DNA from 4 places in the Halobacillus sp. Cin3 genome. Region 3 is predicted to be linked to each of the others. Evidence: riboswitches for the same ligand, from Rfam matches in the RefSeq annotation. Region 3 holds a riboswitch; each other region holds the start of a gene.

The links. A riboswitch is a leader RNA that binds a small molecule or an ion and turns the genes downstream of it on or off. The one in region 3 is predicted to bind thiamine pyrophosphate.
Region 1: another riboswitch for thiamine pyrophosphate. It lies ahead of thiT (energy-coupled thiamine transporter ThiT); the one in region 3 lies ahead of thiW (energy coupling factor transporter S component ThiW).
Region 2: another riboswitch for thiamine pyrophosphate. It lies ahead of QMA39_RS09235 (acetylornithine deacetylase); the one in region 3 lies ahead of thiW (energy coupling factor transporter S component ThiW).
Region 4: another riboswitch for thiamine pyrophosphate. It lies ahead of QMA39_RS05115 (YkoF family thiamine/hydroxymethylpyrimidine-binding protein); the one in region 3 lies ahead of thiW (energy coupling factor transporter S component ThiW).

What each region holds. Positions count from the first base shown of each region.
Region 1 covers NZ_CAMZMV010000001.1:195,066-197,265, forward strand. The annotation lists gene QMA39_RS01070 (SDR family oxidoreductase) at 1-30, shown strand, start outside; gene QMA39_RS01075 (alpha/beta fold hydrolase) at 8-754, shown strand; TPP riboswitch at 836-934, shown strand; gene thiT (energy-coupled thiamine transporter ThiT) at 1,022-1,588, shown strand; gene QMA39_RS01085 (phospholipase D family protein) at 1,690-2,200, shown strand, end outside.
Region 2 covers NZ_CAMZMV010000002.1:216,612-218,811, reverse strand. The annotation lists gene QMA39_RS09245 (hypothetical protein) at 1-373, shown strand, start outside; gene QMA39_RS09240 (GNAT family N-acetyltransferase) at 329-823, opposite strand; TPP riboswitch at 927-1,033, shown strand; gene QMA39_RS09235 (acetylornithine deacetylase) at 1,113-2,200, shown strand, end outside.
Region 3 covers NZ_CAMZMV010000003.1:194,657-196,856, forward strand. The annotation lists gene QMA39_RS11670 (PucR family transcriptional regulator) at 1-528, shown strand, start outside; TPP riboswitch at 632-741, shown strand; gene thiW (energy coupling factor transporter S component ThiW) at 822-1,310, shown strand; gene thiD (bifunctional hydroxymethylpyrimidine kinase/phosphomethylpyrimidine kinase) at 1,357-2,160, shown strand; gene thiM (hydroxyethylthiazole kinase) at 2,157-2,200, shown strand, end outside.
Region 4 covers NZ_CAMZMV010000001.1:945,976-948,175, reverse strand. The annotation lists gene QMA39_RS05120 (ECF transporter S component) at 1-415, opposite strand, end outside; gene QMA39_RS05115 (YkoF family thiamine/hydroxymethylpyrimidine-binding protein) at 412-1,014, opposite strand; TPP riboswitch at 1,107-1,207, opposite strand; gene QMA39_RS05110 (hypothetical protein) at 1,425-2,200, shown strand, end outside.

The DNA.
Region 1 (2,200 bases), on a different contig from region 3:
AAAACAGATGGCCGAGTACAGCATTCTTGATGGGGCAGAGGAAATCAAATACGAGGGCAATGAGGTGGGGATTCTCGTTTCCCACGGGTTCACAGGGACGACCCAGAGCATGCGTCCGCTCGCTGAAGCATACGCACGTGAGGGATATACCGTTTATTGTCCGCGGTTGAAAGGACATGGCACAGCACCGGAAGATATGGAGGCGACGTCCTATAAGGACTGGATTGAATCAGTGGAGAGCGCCTACCAATGGCTGAATGAACGGTGCAGCTCTATTTTTGTTGTCGGTTTATCCATGGGAGGAACGCTTGCCCTTTATATGGCCAGTGAGCATAAGAGCGTCCAAGGGGTTATTCCGATCAATGCAGCTATCGATATCCCCGTGATGGAGGAGAGCGCGGCGACAGAAGAACGTTTTCTTGATGCCATCGGATCCGATATTAAAGACCCCGATCAGGATGAACTTGCCTACGACAAAACACCAGTCAAATCCATTACCGAAATTACGGTCTTAATGGATCATGTGAAAAAGCGGCTTGACACGATTCACTGCCCGATTCTGATTTTCGTCTCGGATGAGGATCACGTCGTCCCGCCAAATAATTCAGAGGTGATCTTTGATTCGGTCTTTTCGGAGCATAAGGAGCTTGTCCATATGGAAAACAGCTACCATGTCGCAACTCTTGATCATGACCAGGATTTGATTGTCGAGCGCAGTCTGGAATTCTTCCAGAGGTATACGAATACAAAATAGACTCTATTCCCCGGGAAATAAGATTTGTCATCGGAAAGAAGTTTGATATAATAGATGCATAGCAAGAAGAGTAATCGGTACAAAGCCTACAAGGGGAGCCTAGCGGCTGAGAGTGAACCTCGTTCAGACCCTTCGAACCTGTCAGTTAGTACTGGCGCAGGGATGGCGGCTTTTTTGATGGTGCAATGCATTCGGGATCCCTCCATCAGGAAGCGTCCCTGTCTGCATTGCTTTTTTTGTGTCTTTTTTTAAAGGAGGAATGCTGGAATGAGAAACCGCAGAGTACTATTTTTAGTTGAAATTGCGATCTTTTCCGCATTAGCACTACTACTGGATATCATCCCGTTTTTATCATTTAAATTATGGGCCCAGGGCGGCTCGGTTTCGTTTGCAATGGTTCCGGTCTTCATTATGGCCTTCCGCTGGGGCGTGAAGGGCGGCGCAGCGACCGGACTGCTGCTCGGCATCTATCAGATTCTGACCGGTGCCTATATCATCACCCCTTTGCAGACGCTGTTGGACTACATTGTGGCGTTTGCGGTGATCGGTGCGGCAGGAATCGTGGCCAAACCGCTTTGGAATGCGATCCGCTCCAAGGAAACGAAAGCCTTGATCGGCTGGATCATTACCGGCTGCTTTATTGGCAGTGTACTCCGTTTTTTCGGTCATTTTGCGGCGGGTATCATCTTTTACGGCGAATTCGCTCCGGAAGGACAGCCGGTCTGGCTGTATTCCCTCGTTTATAATGGTGGATACATGCTGCCTGCGTTTATCCTCAGCGCTTTTGTAATCAGTCTTTTGTTTATACAGCGTCCGAAGCTCGTGCTTCATTAAAATGAAAAAAGCCTTCTGCCACAGCGGCAGAAGGCTTTTTTTTCCATGTTTCAAAAGGACCGGTGGAGTGAAAAGACAGGCAGAGACCAGGGGGGATAGGGATGAAAAGAATAAAAGGATTACTAAAGAAGAAATGGGTCTGGCTGCTGCTTTTGATTGTGCTGCTCCTATCGGTCATGATCGCCTATCATACTTCATGGAAAGCGCTCCCTGAAGGTGTGTCCTATAAAGGGGATGTGCACCAGATGGAGGATATCGAGTTTTTCCGGGACCTCTCCTATGAAAATCAAGAGGGGGATACGGTTCATGATCTTCAGGTTTTTGAAGAAATGTATTCCACTATAGGAGGAGCGGATGATTTTATTGTCGCTGATATGTTTCTCTTCAACGGCTACACCAATGGGAAGCATGAATTTCCCGAAATCAGCAGACGTCTCGTGGATGCCATATTAGAACGGAAGAAAGAAGTGCCTGACCTTGAAGTTGTCTTCATCACCGACCAAATCAATACCACCTACGGATCCTATGAGTCGGAAACGATCCGACGGCTGGAAGATGGTGGGGTGAACGTTGTCTTAACTAACCTGGACAAACTGAGAGATTCCAATCCGT
Region 2 (2,200 bases), on a different contig from region 3:
TTCTATTTATCTCACATCGGATTACAGCAACCTGTTAGGAAACTTATATTTTAATTTAGTCAATATCTATTTGGGGCATGCTGTGTTTGCCCTCCCCCTATCCTTGATAGCCGATCGTTTAAGCAGTCAGCTGTCGTTGGGACGCTTTTTTATTGAGTGGGGCCTGTATCTTTTAATTGGACCACTTCTAGCTGTGTTATTGGCTGTCTTTACGATGTTCTTAAGCTTGTATCTCATACCGATCAGTTTCATTTTTCCAATCACCTACACGCTCGTTAAAAAAATTCCTGCTGCTTTCCTGAAGAGGAGTCTGACAGCGGCTGTCCTCTTATCCGTTGCGGTCACCGCGGCTATGTATTACAGTATCCGTTAGTTTCAGTGTCATAAATAAGCTGTTCGGGTCTTCCTTGTAGCCGGCGAAAGGATCGCAGAAAATAAACCCGAACTTCTTATACAGCTGGACAGCCGGATGGAACGCCTTTTGAGACCCGGTTTCTAAAAAGAGCTGTGTATACCCTCGATCACTGGATTCATTTATGATGTGTTGGAGCATTCTATGGGCGACGCCTCGTCTTAAATGGGAAGAGGCTGTTCTCATCGACTTGATCTCTCCGTGCGCCGGATGGAGTTCTTTCAACGCTCCCATTCCCGCCAGCTCTCCCTTTTCCCAGGCTGTCCAAAAGGTCACGCCGGGCTGCTTTAATTTTTCTATATCCAATGCGTGGATGCTTTCGGGCGGGGAGTGCAGGGTCATATTGAAAAGGTGCTCCTTTATGAATGCTTGTACTTCCGCACCTGTTAAATCATCTTTTTTGATGTTCATCCAATGCCTCCTGTTCTATTCGTCATCCGTTTACATTTCGCGATTGAACAGGACTTGTCCTTTCCAGACGCCTATGTTGTAATGAAAATAACAGTTTTATAGCATGTTTCACTAGGGGAGCCCTGATGACCGGGCTGAGAAAAGCAGAAGCTTTGACCCTTACAACCTGATCTGGCTCATACCAGCGGAGGGAAGTGAAGCGGTCGATGATTGATCTTTTCTTACATGATGATCAAGCCCGCTCCTTCTCTCGAAGGGGCGGGCTTTTTATATGGAAGGAGAGAGTACGATGATTCAGTTAGAGGAATTGCTGCAGAGAGTGGAGGAAAAGGAAGAGGAGATGCGCCAGCTTCTAGGGGATTTGGTCGCCTTTCCGACGTTAAGCCCTCCAGCCCGAAATGCGGCGGAAGCACAACAGTACATAGAAGAGTATTTAAGCCGGATGGATTTTGAAATAGACACATGGGAACTGTATCCCGGTGATCCGATTGTCGTCGGAACGAAAAAAGGAACCGACCGGGAACATAGCAGAAGTCTCATCTTAAACGGTCATATTGATGTGGCTGCGCTGGATGAAGGGGAATCGTGGGGGCATGATCCTTTTATACTGACCTTGAAGGACGACCGCTTGTACGGTCGCGGCACGGCGGATATGAAAGGTGGAATGGCGGCTGTTCTGTTTGCACTCAAATTGCTCCATGAAGCGGGAATCGAGCCGGCCGGCGACCTTCATGTGCAGTCCGTCGTCGGTGAAGAGGTCGGAGAAGCAGGAACAAAATCCTGTGGAGAAAGAGGGTATCAGGCAGATTTAGCCATCGTAGCCGATACGAGTAACTGTGCCATTCAGGGGCAGGGAGGCGTCATTACCGGATGGATTACGATTGAAAGTCCGGAAACCTTCCACGACGCGGAACGCCGTTCGATCATTCATGCCGGTGGAAAAAGATACGGAGCAGGGGCAATTGAAAAAATGATGAAAATCATCCAGTCGCTGCAGGAATTGGAGCGGCACTGGGCGGTTACGAAATCGAGTCCGGGCTTTCCACCTGGATCGACGACAATCAATCCTGCTGTCATTGAAGGTGGAAGGCACGCGGCTTTTATCGCCGACCGCTGTGCTTTATGGATTACCGTGCACTATTATCCAGAAGAGCATTACGAAGATGTGATCGAAGAAATTGAAGCACATGTCCGTGCTGCCGCCCAGGCCGATCCATGGCTGAAAAACCATGCCCCTCAATTCAAATGGGGAGGAACGTCCATGATTGAGGACCGCGGAGAAATTTTCCCCGCCTTTTCTGTTGATCCTGCTCATCCAGGGGTACAGCAGCTCCAACAGGCCCATAAAACCATCCATGGTACGCCGGCGGAAACGTC
Region 3 (2,200 bases):
AGTGAGGAAGCAGCGAATCAATTTCTGGACCTTGTCGAAAGGCGTTTGTTCGAGCTGCTGGCAGGTGTCACGATTCAATGGGGGATTTCGTGTCATAAAGACGGGTATCAAGTATTCCATCACAGCTATGAGGAAGCGCGGACAGCCCTGCAGATGGGAGAGCAGCAGAACGAGGCAGGGGGACGGACATTCTTTAAGGAGACAAGGATGAACAGGCTTTTGATGGCCTTATCCCATAAAAAAGAAATCGAGGAAATTGTTCAGGATACTCTCCAGCCGCTTATTGATTACGATCAGAAAAGGCAGGCGGAGCTTCTCCATACATTTATGGTGTATAACAAGTACAACAGCAATGTCAGCCAGACATCGAGAGCTCTGAATCTGCACCGGCAGTCCCTTCTGCACCGGCTTAGGAATATTGAACAGCTGACGGGGTTGTCCCTGTTGAACGCGGATGATTTATTTTTACTGGAGCTGAGTGTGCGGCTGTGGCTCCTGAAAAAAGTAGAAAAGCCCGGGCCGCTGTGAACGGAAATGTTTTTGCTTGGAGGTCTCTCTGCCGGCTGTATGGAGCAGGAGAGGATGACAGATTCAACCAGTTTTGATATGATTGATGCAAATGAATAGATTTCAAAACTACTAGGGGAGCCTGAAGAGGCTGAGAGGAAAGCATGGACGCTTTCTGACTCTTACGTACCTGATCTGGTTAATACCAGCGGAGGGAAGTAGTCACATGATCGTCATTGATCGACTTCTTCTATCAAAACCAGGTCCCCGGAGGACCTGGTTTTTTTATTTTATTCACAGGAAGGAGCTGACCGATGAATAAAACCAGAATCCTTACATTCATGGCCGTCCTTGTGGCAGTAGGGACACTTGGCTCGCAGTTTTTATGGTTTCCCGCTGGAGTAGCAAAAGCCTATCCTGTCCAGCACGCTGTCAATGTCATGGCAGCCGTTATGCTCGGTCCGATTCCAGCGGTGGCTGTCGCTTTTGTCATCGGCCTGCTGCGTTTTCTGCTGGGGCTCGGGACGATTCTGGCTTTTCCCGGAGGTATGTTCGGGGCGTTTTTTGCCGGTGTATTTTATAAGGTATATGCACGGAAGCTTTCTGCAGCAGCCGGAGAAGTGCTGGGCACAGGTGTGATTGGTGCTCTGGCCGCCGCTCCCGCCGCCAACTGGTTCATGGGAAGCTCAGCAGCGGTCTTTGCGTTTCTTCCGTCGTTTCTAGTGAGTAGTCTGTCAGGAGCGGTCATTGCTGTGTTCGTTTTATCAAGAGTGAAGGTGGAAAGCCCGCTCCCGCAGTCCTGATGGAATCCAATTGAAAAGAATCATTTATAGGAAAGGAAGTGGTTCAATGAACCCCGCATGTGTATTAACAATTGCCGGTACGGATCCAAGTGGTGGAGCTGGTATCCAGGCCGATTTGAAGACATTCCAGGAATTGAAAAGCTATGGTATGAGTGTGGTGACTTCGGTTGTCGCCCAAAATACGACAGGAGTTAAAGATGTGCATCACCTCCCTGACTCCTTCATCCGTGAGCAGCTGTTTGCGGTTAGTGAAGATATGCCGGTACATGCTGTGAAAACAGGGATGATTGCCAATAAGGAAATGATGCAGGTCATTAAAGACTGGATGCAGACCATCGATGCTCCGTACATTATGGATCCTGTTATGATTGCTCAAAGTGGAGATCCGCTTGTCGAGCAGGAAGAACAGATCTATTTAAAAAGGCATCTTGTGCCAGAGTCGACGCTTGTGACCCCTAATATTCCGGAAACAGAAACCCTTCTCAATCGCAGGATCGATCATGAAGAAGATATGAAGGAAGCGGCTGTGGAAATTGTAGAACAGCTGGGAGCCGGTGCTGCGCTTGTAAAAGGCGGCCATTTAAAAGGGAAAGCGGTCGACTTTTTATATGACGGATATCAGCTGCACAGCTTCGAAGAAGAACGGATTGATTCAGCGAATACCCATGGCACAGGCTGCACGTACTCGGCTGCTATAGCCGCTTATATGAGCCAGGGATATCCGCTCACGCAGGCGGTAGAGAAGGGCAAGCATTTTGTTACAGCGGCCATTCGCCATTCTTTCGATCTTGGTAAAGGGGATGGCCCGACCAATCATTTTGCCGTACGCAGGGAGGTTTTTCATTCATGACACAAACGTTGATCCAGCAGCTGCGGAGTGAACGCCCTTT
Region 4 (2,200 bases), on a different contig from region 3:
CAGCGTATCCAGATTGGAAATACCCCCATGCAAAACTGAAAACGGCAGCCATCACGCCGGCGAGCATGAGTACAGAAAGATGATAAGACCGGTAACGCGTCAGAGCAAACGCACTTTCGGCTCCGAGTCCCTGAACCATTCCCGTTAAGATCAAAATAGGTCCGGAAGCATTTCCAAGCAGAACTTCAATTGTCGCTGCGATGGTTTCAGAGAGAAAAGCTGCGCCCGGGCGGCGTAAAATATAGGCGGCAATGATGGATACGATGAACCAGATACCAAAGATAAAATCATATCCGATTGGACCAAAGAGACCTGAGAGAAGTTTTCCAACAGGCAGGAAAGCGAGGTAGACAACAGCGAAAACGACAGACAAAACAGATAGAACAACGATTTCTTTGAGTTTCCAGTTTTTCATAAGATGCTCTCCTTTGAGGAAGGGCTGTTGACCGACACCGATACAGTCATGACGGTGTGAGACGACCCTGAAGCTTCTGTCTCACGGAAAACATTTTCCAACCCTTCGAAAACCGTATGGGTATCTCCGTCAAGCCTTGTAGAATAGTGGGCGGGCGTCACTTGGATGCCCTTCGATTTCATCGCTTCAATCTGCTTGTATATTGTATCCATATAGCTGCCCCCTCCCATTGGATACAGGGAAAACTTAGCTGCCAATGGCTGGGTGATCGAGCGGGAGGCGTCTTCATTCCTCCGGTGCAGGGATTCAGCCATATACGTATCTCCAGCCGAATCTCCCGGGCACCCAATTGAATAAGTCGCATGAAAAGCCGCATGAACATTTGTTTTGGATACATGAAGAAGGATGGCCTTCGTCACATCAAAAATATGTTCCACTCGTCCCCGTACCGTCGTTGTGACATCATCGGTATCGAGCCATACTTTAGATGTATCCACTTTCTTTAAGCTTTCCAGAATTATACCCGCAAACTCATCACTCATCGGATGTATAGAAAACGAACATCCGGCAATTTTTGATGTACCACAAACTTGATCCATCCATCATTCCTCCTTTTTTTAAACACAAAAAAACTGCATCCCATGGGAATGCAGTCCGTTGATCGATGAATAAAACCTGTAAAGGCCTGATTGATAGAACGGCTGCACTTCCCCACGCTAGTATTATCTAGTTCGGGTGCCAAGGGTCGGATCATCCTCTCAGCCGCTCGCAGCAGCTCCCCTAGTGCCTCATATGTATACAGTTTTTTGTATTGATTCTATCGTAGCGGATGTTGGAATATTTGTAAATGTTTATTCTTCTTTTTATGAATACGAACGATAGAGTTCATTTTCAAAATCTTCCAATCGTGGTACGCTGAGGGTAATAGAATCCGTCATTTATTGAGTGGAATAAAAGAGTCGGGCAATCAGAAGACAAGGGATACCATCAACAGGAAGGGGAGACAGGCATGAACAATCACATGCATCGGGCAAACAGGTGGATAAAGCGGTATGCACGTCCATTGGAAGCCGCCAGATGGGAAGCTCTTTTTGGAAGAGGTCCTAAAGAAAAAGTTCTCGATTATTTGAGTGCGTTCCAAAATGAAGATGGAGGTTTTGGTCATGGAATTGAGCCGGATTTTCAACTTCCAGCTTCTTCTCCAATGGCCACATGGGCAGCTTCCCAAGTGCTGACTGAATTGAATGTATCTTCCAAAGAGCCGATGCTTCAACAGATGGTTTCCTACCTGCTTCGCTCGTATGATCGTCAATCAGGGATGTGGCCCTCGGTTGTTCCTGAGGTCAACCATTTTCCTCATGCACCCTGGTGGTCGTGGAGGGAAGGGGTGCAGTCCAACTGGATGTTTAACCCGGCGGCGGAATTGGCCGGTTTTCTCATCGACTGCTCCCAACGGGATACGGAAGCCTGGGAAACGGGTGTGGCTGGTGCTGTTAAAGCTGTAGAACATTTGATGAGTGTCAGTCAGATGGATTTCCACGAATGGCAGTGCTTTCAAAATCTACTGATCTCCTTGGACAAGCATAAAGGACATGTTCATAATCTAATGCCTTATGGACTTGATCAGGTGCAGTCCCACCTTCTTGCTTTAGGCGAGAACTGCTTTAGTCAGGATCCTTCGGAATGGGGAAGTGGGTACGGTGCTCTTCCGACTGACATAATATCGTCCCCACAGCATCCGTTATATGCTAAATATAAACCTTTAGTATTGGAAAACATCCGTTA